One region of the Streptomyces sp. NBC_00859 genome, then DNA from elsewhere that is predicted to be linked to it. Evidence: riboswitches for the same ligand, from Rfam matches in the RefSeq annotation. Region 1 holds a riboswitch; the other holds the start of a gene.

Region 1 (5,829 bases):
GGACACCGACGGCGAGCGTCGCCGCCCAGGGGGAGGCGTAGCGCCGGCCGATGTGCGACAGGACGCGGTTGACGGGGTTCGGCCAGGCCGCGTCGCGTGCCGACGAGTAGACGACGCGGGAGTTCTGGATGACCATCACGATCGCCGCGTTGATGATCGCGAGTGCGATGCAGAGGCTGACGAACGTGCCGACACCGGAGTTGCTCCAGCTCTGCACCATGCCCGCGACGTCACCGGTCGCGAGCGTCTTGAGGTCCGGGGCGCCGAGCGTGATCGCGACGACGGGGATCAGTACGACTGCCGCGCCGATGGCGAGCGTCCACAGCACGGTGCGGGACACGTTGCGGCGCGGGTTGTCCATCTCCTCGGCCAGGTAAACGGCGGTGGAGAAGCCCTGGAGGATGAAGAGCGCGGTGGCGAGTCCGGTCACGATCAGCCCGGCGGTGACGGCCGAGCTGTGGCCGTGTCCCGCGTCCATCACCGGGTGGACGAGCACCGAGGCCGACCGGCTGGTGTGGGTGAAGCCGAGGAAGGCGACGACCGCGCAGGCCACGACTTCGAGGACCAGGAAGACGCCGGTGATCCAGGCGTTGGCGCGCAGGTCGAGCAGACCCATCGCGGTGGCGAGCAGCATCACGCCGGCCGCTGTGTACTGCGGGTTCAGATGGACGATCGGCGCCAGGTAGTCGGCGGTGCCCAGGGCGATGATGGGCGGCACGATCATGACCACGATCAGTGAGAGGACGAAGACCAGCCACCCGGCGAGCCGCCCCATCAGGGTGCCGACCATGGCGTACTCGCCACCGGAGCTCGGTATCAGCGTGCCCAGCTCGGAGTAGGTGAACGCGACACCTATGCAGAGCAGGCCCGCGATGGCGATGGTGAGGGCTGTTCCGGTGCCCAGGGTGGCGAACGAGTCCGGCACGATCACGAACAGTGAGGATGCCGGAGTCAGGCAGGACAGCGTGAGCAGCGTGCCTCCCACCACACCGATCGACCGGGTGAGCGTGGGAGCCTCTCCGGCCTTCGCGGCCTTCTCGGCGAGGGTGTCTGCCTCCGGGTCCCCGGGGGGTGCGGCAACGGTCGTGTCGGGCGTATGGGTCATCCGTTGTCCCATCGGTGCTGACGGCATGAGGCTGGCGGCATGAGGGGGAAGGCACCTTCGCTGAAGAGTGCCGCACATGCGGGGCGTACCCGTAGGACGTCCGCGCCGCTCCGGTGACCGAATACAACTCCCGACGGTCATTCCCGTCAAGGGTTCGTTAACGCGACATGGCAACGAAATCCGTTGCCTGTTTAAGGTATTGAAGTGCTCATGTGCGCTGAAAGCGCTGTGTTCGCACGGATTTCGCGGGGCGGTGGGGGGTTCGGATTCTCGTGTGTGCGATGGCCAAAACCTTTCCATGGACACCGGCAGCTGACGCTCCGCCCCCGCCGGCGTCCGGCGGGGGCGGAGCCGTCGGCTGTCACCCGTGGGCCGTCACCCGTCCGTCAGGCCGCCCTGCGTGCCGCGTACTCCCCCACGCCGCGCATCGGGGGCCGCTCCTCGGTGTCCACCGGGTATGTGCGCGGTACGAACCCCTCGGCGCCGCGCTCGAACTGCGTCAGCGACGGCCGCACCAGATGCCCCCGCGACAGCCGCAGCTGCGCCGTGCGGTAAATGGCCGCCGCCATCCGCCCCAGCGCGAGCCCGTCCTGGTGGCGGTGTTTGCGTGAGCCCACGTCGACCTGCGCCAGCGCGTCGAGTCCGACCGTGTGGAGCGCGTCGACCAGCAGGCCCAGCTCCACTCCGTAGCCGACGGGGAAGGGCAGCTGTTCGAGCAGTGAGCGCCGCACCGCGTACTCGCCGCCGAGCGGCTGGACGAAACCGGCCAGCTGCGGCCAGTGCAGATTCAGCAGGGGCCGCGCCACCAGCTCGGTCACCCGGCCGCCCTGCCCCGCGGCCTCGCCGAGCGGCCGGTCGTACATGGCCTTCACGAACTGCACATCGGGGTCGGTCAGCAGGGGTCCGACGATCCCCGAGACGAAGTCCGCCGAGAAGTCCCGCAGGTCCGCGTCGACGAAGCAGACGATGTCACCGCCGGTCACCAGGAGGGAACGCCACAGCACCTCGCCCTTGCCCGGCACGGCCGGTATCCGCGGCAGGATCTCGTCCCGGTGCACCACCCGGGCCCCGGCGCTCGCCGCGGCCTCGGCCGTACGGTCGGTGGAGCCGGAGTCGACGACCACCAGCTCGTCCACGAGGGGCACCGGCAGGGAGTCCATCAGCTCGCGCCTGATGGTCGCGACGATCGCCCCGACCGTCGCCTCCTCGTTGAGCGCGGGCAGGACGACACTCACCGTGGTGCCGCGTTTCGCCGCGGTCAGCCGGTCCAGCGGACGGTCGGCCACCGACCAGGAACGCCTGGTCAGCCAGCGGTCCACCTCTTCCAGCACGGCGCGTCTCCTTGACTGTGAGCCATCTCGCGGTTCGGACGACTATCTCAACCGTCCCTGCCTTCGGTTACAGTCTTGAACAACGCAAATGGTCACGGCATGCCGGGGTCCGCACGCGTCGACAAACACGCCGGGCCTCGAGGCCCGCGTCATAAGCGCTCATCCAGAGGGACTGAGGGAACGGCCCGTAGAAGTCCCGGCAACCCTCCTGCCGACCGCGAGGTCATGGTGGGGAAGGTGCCAATTCCGTCTTGCGGCGAAGTACGTCGCGAGGAAGATGAGGAGAGGACCTCGCCACCATGGCTGTGCAGACCGTTACCAGCACCAACGACTCCACCGGGACCGTCGATCTCGGCCCCGCCGCCGCGCTCTCCTGCCGCGAGTGCGGCGAGCGTTTCCCGCTCGGTCCCCTCTTCGCCTGCGCGTCCTGTTTCGGGCCGCTCGAAGTGGCGTACGACCTGCCGAGCGGCTCTCCCGACGAGCTGAAGAAGCGCATCGAGGCCGGCCCGGACAACATCTGGCGCTACGCGCCGCTGCTGCCCGTCCCCGCCGAGGTGGCCGACCACCCCAACCTGAACCCGGGATTCACCAAGCTCGTCAAGGCCGACAACCTCGCCCGTGAGCTGGGTATCACCGGCGGCCTGCACGTCAAGGACGACTCCGGCAACCCGACGCACTCCTTCAAGGACCGTGTCGTCGCCATCGCCGTCGAGGCCGCCCGCGCCTTCGGCTTCACCACACTCTCCTGCTCCTCCACGGGCAACCTGGCGGGCGCCGTCGGCGCCGCCGCCGCCCGCGCCGGCTTCCGGTCCTGCGTGTTCATCCCGCACGACCTGGAGCAGGGCAAGGTCGTCATGGCCGCGGTCTACGGCGGCGAACTGGTCGGCATCGAGGGCAACTACGACGACGTCAACCGCTTCTGCTCCGAGCTCATCGGTGACCCGATCGGTGAGGGCTGGGGCTTCGTCAACGTCAACCTCCGCCCGTACTACGGCGAGGGTTCGAAGACCCTGGCGTACGAGATCTGCGAGCAGCTCGGCTGGCAGCTGCCCGACCAGATCGTCATCCCGATCGCCTCGGGCTCCCAGCTCACGAAGATCGACAAGGGGCTCCAGGAGCTGATCAAGCTCGGTCTCGTCGAGGACAAGCCGTACAAGATCTTCGGCGCGCAGGCCGAGGGCTGCTCGCCGGTCTCCACCGCGTTCAAGGCCGGGCACGACGTCGTACGGCCGCAGAAGCCGGACACGATCGCCAAGTCGCTGGCCATCGGCAACCCGGCGGACGGCCCGTACGTCCTGGACATCGCCCGGCGCACCGGCGGCGCGGTCGAGGACGTCAACGACGCGCAGATCGTCGACGCGATCAAGCTGCTGGCCCGCACCGAGGGCATCTTCGCGGAGACCGCGGGCGGCGTGACCGTCGGCGTGACGAAGAAGCTCATCGAGGCCGGTCTCCTCGACCCCTCCCTCACCACCGTCGTGCTGAACACGGGCGACGGCCTCAAGACCCTGGACGCGGTCGCCCCGACGTCCGGCCCGACCGCGACGATCCGTCCGACCCTGGACGCCTTCCGCGAGGCCGGTCTGGCCACGGGCGCCTGACCGGAGCCCCGTCCCGCCGGGCCGGGCCCGCCCTGCCCGGCGGCGCCCCTGCCCGCGCCCTGCCCGTATCCGTATCAGTCAGCCCCGTCCCGCCCCGGACTCCTGGAAGGCAATCCGCATGAGCGTCAAGGTCCGCATCCCCACCATCCTCCGCACCTACACCGGCGGACAGGCCGAGGTCGCCGCCGACGGCGGCACCCTCTCCGAGGTCCTCGCCGACCTGGAGAAGAACCACACCGGCATCGCTGCCCGCGTCCTGGACGACGAGGGCAAGCTGCGCCGCTTCGTGAACGTGTACGTGAACGACGACGACGTCCGCTTCGAGCAGGGCCTGGAGACGGCCACGCCGGACGGCGCGGGCGTCTCCATCATCCCCGCCGTCGCCGGCGGCTGAGCGAGCCCTCCGCCGCCGCGCCGCGCCCACAGGGCTGCGACGCCCCCGCGGCACCCGCTGGACCCATTGCCCTCTCCGCGCACGAAGCGGAGGGGGCAATTCAGCATGATTGAACGCGGTAGAGTTGGGGCAGCCCCCTTCGTCGCCTGTGCCACGTGCATATGAGAACGCGAGAAGGTCCGGTCAATGTGTGCGATCCCTTTGCGTCGTAAGTGCCCTTTGCCTGGCCCGACTTGCCCGAGGATCCCCGGAAATCCCCCCAATCGGGTGTTCGGGTGCGTGCAGAATTCTCGTCCGATTGACCTGTTGCAGAGGGCAGTTGGGCAGATACATTCAGCCGCGGTCGACGCGTTCCGGCGCAAGGTCTGACCCGGATCCCGCGAAGTGCGGGCTCTGCGCAAGGGCCAGTAATAGGGGAGTTAGGCATGGCTCAGGGCACCGTCAAGTGGTTCAACGCGGAGAAGGGGTACGGCTTCATCGCGGTCGACGGTGGTGCGGATGTTTTCGTCCACTACAGCGCGATCCAGATGGACGGTTACCGCACCCTTGAAGAAGGTCAGCGAGTTGAGTTCGAGATCTCGCAGGGCCAGAAGGGTCCGCAGGCGGACATGGTCAAACTCGCCGTCTGATCCAGACGCGATCGGCCACCGACGCACTCACGCCGAGAGGCCCGTACCCCGCAGAGGGGTGCGGGCCCCTCGTGCGTCCCGGGGTCCCCTGGGGGCTTCCTGAGGGTGTTACGAGGGCGCAGCCGCCCGCCTGATCCTTCTTCGAAGACACGTGCGCCCCGCCGCCGCCCGCCCCCTCGCGGAGCCTTCTTCGGAGGTGCTTGTTTCACTCATGCACCTCCCGACCGCAGCCACCCACCTGCGCCTTCGTCGAAGGCGCTTGCACTCAATGGGGGCGAGTGCTAATCATTGGCGTTAGCACTCTCCCAGTGAGAGTGACAGAAAGATCGGGTTGGCGAGGCCCGCGGGCCGGGTGGGGCAAGGAACCACCGGGCAAGCAGGCCGTCCGTCGCGGGCGCCGCCAGGTCTGACTCCACCCGCCCCCAGACTTTGTCCGGGGGGACCCCCAGTCCTGGGAGGACCACTTCACATGGCCAAGATCATCGCGTTCGACGAGGAGGCACGGCGCGGTCTCGAGCGCGGGATGAACCAGCTCGCCGACGCCGTCAAGGTCACCCTCGGCCCCAAGGGCCGCAACGTCGTCCTTGAGAAGAAGTGGGGCGCCCCCACGATCACCAACGATGGTGTCTCCATCGCCAAGGAGATCGAGCTCGAGGACCCGTACGAGAAGATCGGCGCCGAGCTGGTCAAGGAGGTCGCCAAGAAGACGGACGACGTCGCCGGTGACGGTACGACGACCGCGACCGTCCTCGCGCAGGCGCTGGTCCGT
Region 2 (5,829 bases), 1.5 Mb from region 1:
GGGCTCGACCGCGTCGACGGAGTCCGCCGGGCGCAACGTCACGGGCGGCAGGGCCAGTTCACGGCGCAGCCCCTGGGCCGCGTCGAGCACCGTGTCCAGCAGCAGACGCAGCCGCATGTCCTCGACGGAACGCCCCTCGCGCACGGAGCGGCGGCCGGCCTCGACCGCCGCCTCGGCCTCGCCGAGCCGCGCCTTCAGGCGCCGCGACTCGCTCTCCGACGCGGCGACCCGGGACGCGGCGTCGGACCTGATCGCGTCGATCTCGGAGCCGGAGCGGCGGAGCGCCGCCTCGCCGCGCTTCACGTCGCTCTGCGCGCTGCGCAGCTTGCGCTGAAGCGATTCAGCATCCCTGCGGGCCGTATCCAGCTCAGCACGCAGCCGCTCGTTCTCGGACCTGGTCTGCGCCCGCGCTTCGGCGAGTTCCGCGCGCAGCCGCTCCAGCTCCTCCTGGGCCGCCTCGTCCGCGCGTTCGGCGACGGCGCGTTCGGCCTCCTCGCCCGCGGCCTCCACCAGCTTCACCCAGCCGGCCGGGCGCAGCACGTACGCGGCGGCGGCCACATCCACCGGGTCGGCGGCGGCGGGCGGCGAGCCGGCTTCCAGCGCCCCGGCCAGTTCGGTCTGGGACTCCTTCAGCCGCTCGCCGATGCGCCGCCGGAAAGCGGGGTCGCCCGCCAGGGCCGCAGCCATCGCGTTGCCCGCGAACTTGGCACGCCTGGTGGGAGTGAACCGCGCGTACTGCCGCAACTGCGCAGGGAGTTCGGGGACGGTCAGTCCGCCGAAGGCGTCGGAGACGAGCGCGACGACGCGCCGCCGCACCGCCTCCGGCAGCGGACGGTCGAGCGCCTCTGCGGCGTCACCGGCCGCACCGGCCGGCTCCGCACCGCGTTCAGCCTCCACCATCCGTCACCCCACTGTCACTCTTCAGGGGGCTCCCTCAGGAGCCGCCGCCCGGCCTGTCCACCAGCTCGATCTGATCCACCGCGTTGCACCAGCGGCAGCGCACCGACTCGATGGTCTCACTGACCACCTCGCGCTCCTCCACCTTGGGCTCACCGGCCAGGTCAAGATGTATGTACTCGACAACCTTCGACGAGCGCGTCACATCGAAACGCGTGAGATTGCCGCAGAGCGTGCAGCGCCACCGGGTATCGGCGGTCGGCATGGGAACCGTCGTCATACGTGCCGTCCTCTTCGTTCGTACTGCGTCGGTCGCGGTGCGCCATCGAACTGCGGATGTACTCCCCGCAACCCTACGGCCTACGGCATACCCCGGGGGCGGACCTGCCGGCCGGGGGGAGCCCGGCGAGGCGATCTGCCCGATTGCGTCCGGTTGGGCCATGCTCGGTGAATGTTCACGTGGCGGCATGCACCGCGAGGGAAGGCACCGAGGCGGAGCGGTGAACCGCCCGGCGGCCCGGTGGTGACGTACGGCCTCATCGGCCTCTGCTGCCTGGTCTTCCTGATGAGCCCCGTCTCGGGCCTCGATCCGGCCTACGGCACCGGGGACAATCTCCTTGCGGCGCAGAGCGCGTACTTCGAACACTGGGGCGTCGTCCCCACCGAACTGATGAGCGGGGCGGCGGGGGCCCTCCTCACCCCGCTCACCGCGCTCTTCATCCACGCCAACTGGCTGCATCTGCTCGGCAACATGCTGTTCCTCTACGTCTTCGGCGCGATGGCCGAGGAGCGCATGGGGCGCCTGCACTTCGCGGTCTTCTACCTCGTGAGCGGCTACATCGCCCTGGCGGCGTACGCGCTCACGCACTCGGCGTCGGACCAGACCCTGGTGGGAGCTTCGGGTGCGATCTCTGCGGTGCTCGGCGCCTTCCTGAGCCTCTTCCCCCGGGCCCGGGTCACGAGCATCTTCCCGTTCCTGCTGTTCCTGCCGCTGCGCTTCCCCGCCTGGATCGTGCTCGTCTTCTGGTTCGTCCTGCAGTGGCTGGCGGCCGGACAGCAGAGCGGCACCGGCCCCGGGGTCGCCTATACGGCACATCTGGTGGGGTTCTCGCTGGGCTTCGGCTACGCGGCGGTGAGGTACTGGCGTACGACTAGAGTGAAACTCCCAGCGAGGGCCACCGAGGGAGAAAGCAAGCCGTGATCACCGCGATCGTGCTCATCAAGACCAGCGTGGACCGGATCCCCGAGATCGCCGAATCGCTCGCCGCTCTGGAGAACATCAGCGAGGTCTACTCCGTCACCGGTACGTACGACCTGATCGCGCTGGTCAGGGTGGCCCGCCACGACGATCTGGCGGACATCATCCCCGGCCGGATCAGCAAGATCCCGGGGGTGGAGGCGACGGACACGCATGTGGCCTTCCGTACGTACTCGCAGCACGACCTGGAAGCCGCCTTCGCCATCGGCCTGGACGCGTAACGGCCGCCCTGCCGGGCGGGGCCGTGAGGCTCCGTCGCGGCGGGACGGCCGGTGGGCGGCAAGTTACCGGCGTCGTCGCGGTCAGACAGCCGGCACGCAGCGTCCGTCCTCGGTGCGGTAGTTCCAGCGGGCGCCGTTGCGCACCAGTTCCTTCACCGCTCCCACGAAGCGCTCCACGTGCTCGTCGGGCGTACCGGCGCCGAAGCTCACCCGGACGGCGTTGAGCGAGCGCTCGCCGGGCTCGCCCTCCGGGGCCCCGCACTCCCCCTGGTCCTGCGGGTCACTGCCGAGCAGGGTCCGGACGAGCGGGTGGGCGCAGAACAGACCGTCGCGCACCCCGATGCCGTACTCGGCGGAGAGCGCGGCGGCGAAGTGCGAGCTGTTCCAGCCGTCCACCACGAACGAGATGACACCGACCCGCGGGGCGTCGTCACCGAAGAGCGAGAGCACCTTGACCGCCTCGACCTCGGCGAGCCCTCCGAGGACCTTGCTGACCAGCGTCTGCTCGCGCTCGACCAGGGAGTCGAAGCCCGCCTCGGTGAGGGCCCGGCAGGCGGAGGCGATGGAGTGGACGCCGATGACGTTGGGCGACCCGGCCTCGTGGCGGGCGGCCGTGGTGTGCCACTCGACGTCGACACCACCGTCGGTGCGCCTGGCCACCGTGCGGGAGGCACCGCCGCCCGCGAGGTAAGGCTCGGCGTCGCGCAGCCAGTCCGAGCGGCCCGCGAGGACCCCGGAGCCGAACGGCGCGTACAGCTTGTGACCGGAGAAGGCGACCCAGTCGACGTCCAGCTCCTCGATGTCGACGGGGTGGTGCGGCGCCAGCTGCGCGGCGTCCAGCACGATGCGGGCTCCGTGGGCGTGCGCGGCGGCGGCGAGCTCCTTCACCGGCCACAGCTCGCCGGTGACGTTCGAGGCGCCCGTGACGCAGACCAGGGCGGGCGTCCGCCGGTCCGTACGGGCCTCCAGCGCGCGCTCCAGCGTCTCGACCGCCTGCTGAGGGGTGCGCGGGGCGTTCAGGTAGGTGACGGTCGCGTTGCGCCAGGGCAGCAGCGAGGCGTGGTGCTCGGTCTCGAACACGAAGACCTCGCAGTCGGCCGGGACCACAGCGGCCAGCAGATTGAGCGAGTCCGTCGTGGAACGGGTGAAGACGACCTGGTCGTCCGGGCGGCAGCCGAGGAACTCGGCGACGGTCACCCGGCTGTTCTCGAAGAGGTCGGTGGAGAGCTGCGAGAGGTAACCCGCACCGCGGTGCACGCTGCCGTAGTACGGGGCGTACGCCGCCACGTCGTCCCAGACCCGCTGCAGGGCCGGGGCGCTCGCCGCGTAGTCCAGCGCCGCGTAGGTGACCTCGCCACCGGTGACGAGCGGGACGAGGACATCCCTGCCGAGAACGGGGAGGTTCTCGGAGGAATCCTGACAAACCGACGAGTCGGCGGCAGCGGTGGGGACAGACATGACGAACTCCCGGAAAAAGGCAGGCGAATGCACTGAACGCGTGCCACACGCGGCAGTGCGGAGAAAGGTGCGGAGAAGGGGGCTAGTGCCCTATCGCATTCGCTGAACCACGGAAGAACTCCCTCGACGACCAGGATCCCTGTCGAGGGATCCGCGCTTGCCGAGGACTTCGCTGCCCACGGCCTGGTCTTCACCCAGGGCACCCCGCCACGGACGGAGGGTTGCCGGACAGCGGGCTGGGGCCGTAGTCGCTGTCACTCATGACCTGAAGAGAATCCTGCCATACGTCCACGGACGCGCCAAGGCGCAGTCCACAGCATGAGACCGGTGTACCCGGCCGGAGGGGCTGCGGAACCGCTCCCCGGCACGTCCGCGGAGGGGCTCAGGCGTTGCTGGCGGCGACCCAGCGCTCCAGCGCCCGGCCCGCCGCACCCGAGTCGATGGACTCGGCCGCTCGGGCGACGCCCGCCGCGATCTGCTCGTTGAGGGTCCCGCGGCCCGGGTCCAGCGCGACCAGCGCCGCCGCCGAGTTGAGCAGCACCGCGTCCCGTACCGGACCGGATTCGCCGGCCAGCAGCCTGCGGGCCACATCCGCGTTGTACGACGCGTCCCCGCCGCGGAGCGCCTCCACCGGAACCAGTCCGATGCCCACGTCGCGCGGGTCGAAGGACTCCTCACGCACCGTGCCGCCTGCCACGGTCCAGACCCTGGAGGTGGCGGTGGTGGTGAGTTCGTCCAGCCCGTCGTCACCGCGGAACACCAGGGCGGACGATCCGCGCTCGGCGAGCACGCCCGCGATGATGGGCGCCACCCGCGCGTCGGAGACACCGGTCGCCTGCGCCCCGACCTTCGCCGGGTTGGTGAGCGGCCCGAGGAAGTTGAAGGTGGTGCGGATGCCCAGCTCCCTGCGCGCCGCGGCCACGTAGCGCAGCGCGGGGTGGAACTTCACCGCGAAGCAGTAGGTGATCCCCGCCTCGCCCGCGACCTCCACGACCCGCTCCGGGGTCAGCTGCAGATTGACGCCGAGCTTCTCCAGGACATCGGACGCCCCGCTCTGGGACGACGCCGCGCGGTTGCCGTGCTTGACGACCCTGGCGCCGGTGCCCGCCACGACGATGGACGACATGGTGGAGATGTTCACGGTGTTCGCACCGTCGCCGCCGGTCCCGACGATGTCCACGCTCGGCCCCGGCACGTCGATCAGCCTGGCGTGCGCGTACATCGCCCGGACGAGGCCGCTGATCTCCGCGACGGTCTCCCCCTTGGCGCGCAGAGCGACCACGAAGCCGGCGATCTGGGCGTCGGTCGCCTCGCCGCTCATGATGCGGTCCATGGCCCAGGCTGTGGCGTCCGCACTCTGGTCGACGCCGCTGAGCAGGGCGTCGAGTACGCCCGGCCAGGAGTGCGCCGCCACGCTGTCGCCGCCGACAGGGGTCTCAACGCTCATGGTCCACTCCTGGGTACGCCGTCGAACAGGGCTGGAGCCAGCTTAGCCAGCTCCGTGGACAGCGAAGAGCCCCGTCCATCGAATGGACGGGGCTCCTGCTGTGGCGACTTCTCAGTCGGTCAGGTGATCAGTGGTGACCGTGGCCGCTGGTGATCTCCTTGTACTCCTCGGCAGTGGGCTTCTCGATCTGGTTGTGCTCGCCGTAGTAGCCCTTGCTCAGCTTGGCGCGGACCTTGGTCAGGCGGGACACCTTGCGCGCGACACCGTTCTCGTCGACCTCTGGGCCGATCTCGAGCGGCTGGTACTGCTCGTGCGCGGTCAGGGTGTGCAGCTGCTCGGCCTTGAGCGGCTCGTGGACCTCGATGAACTCACCGTGCGGGAGGCGCTTGATGATGCCGGACTCACGCCCGTGCAGCACCTTCTCCCGGTCACGGCGCTGAAGACCCAGGCACCAGCGCTTGGCCACGATGAAGGCGATGACCGGTCCGACGAACATCCCGATCCGTACGAACCAGGTGATCGCGTTGATCGACAGATCGAAGTGCGTC

The links. Region 1 has a riboswitch for S-adenosylmethionine ahead of thrC (threonine synthase). Riboswitches for the same ligand answer to the same signal wherever they lie in the genome.
Region 2: another riboswitch for S-adenosylmethionine. It lies ahead of OG584_RS26275 (aminotransferase class V-fold PLP-dependent enzyme); the one in region 1 lies ahead of thrC (threonine synthase).

The regions. Positions count from the first base shown of each region.
Region 1 covers NZ_CP108826.1:4,484,347-4,490,175, forward strand. Annotated here, with positions in the region: gene OG584_RS19450 (APC family permease) at 1-1,105, opposite strand, end outside; gene OG584_RS19455 (glucosyl-3-phosphoglycerate synthase) at 1,492-2,436, opposite strand; SAM riboswitch class I at 2,593-2,720, shown strand; gene thrC (threonine synthase) at 2,736-4,037, shown strand; gene OG584_RS19465 (MoaD/ThiS family protein) at 4,156-4,431, shown strand; gene OG584_RS19470 (cold-shock protein) at 4,857-5,060, shown strand; gene groL (chaperonin GroEL) at 5,530-5,829, shown strand, end outside.
Region 2 covers NZ_CP108826.1:6,001,111-6,006,939, reverse strand. Annotated here, with positions in the region: gene OG584_RS26295 (NYN domain-containing protein) at 1-900, opposite strand, end outside; gene OG584_RS26290 (hypothetical protein) at 935-1,177, opposite strand; gene OG584_RS26285 (rhomboid family intramembrane serine protease) at 1,349-2,098, shown strand; gene OG584_RS26280 (Lrp/AsnC ligand binding domain-containing protein) at 2,095-2,376, shown strand; gene OG584_RS26275 (aminotransferase class V-fold PLP-dependent enzyme) at 2,458-3,834, opposite strand; SAM riboswitch class IV at 3,983-4,100, opposite strand; gene trpD (anthranilate phosphoribosyltransferase) at 4,217-5,281, opposite strand; gene OG584_RS26265 (cytochrome bc complex cytochrome b subunit) at 5,409-5,829, opposite strand, start outside.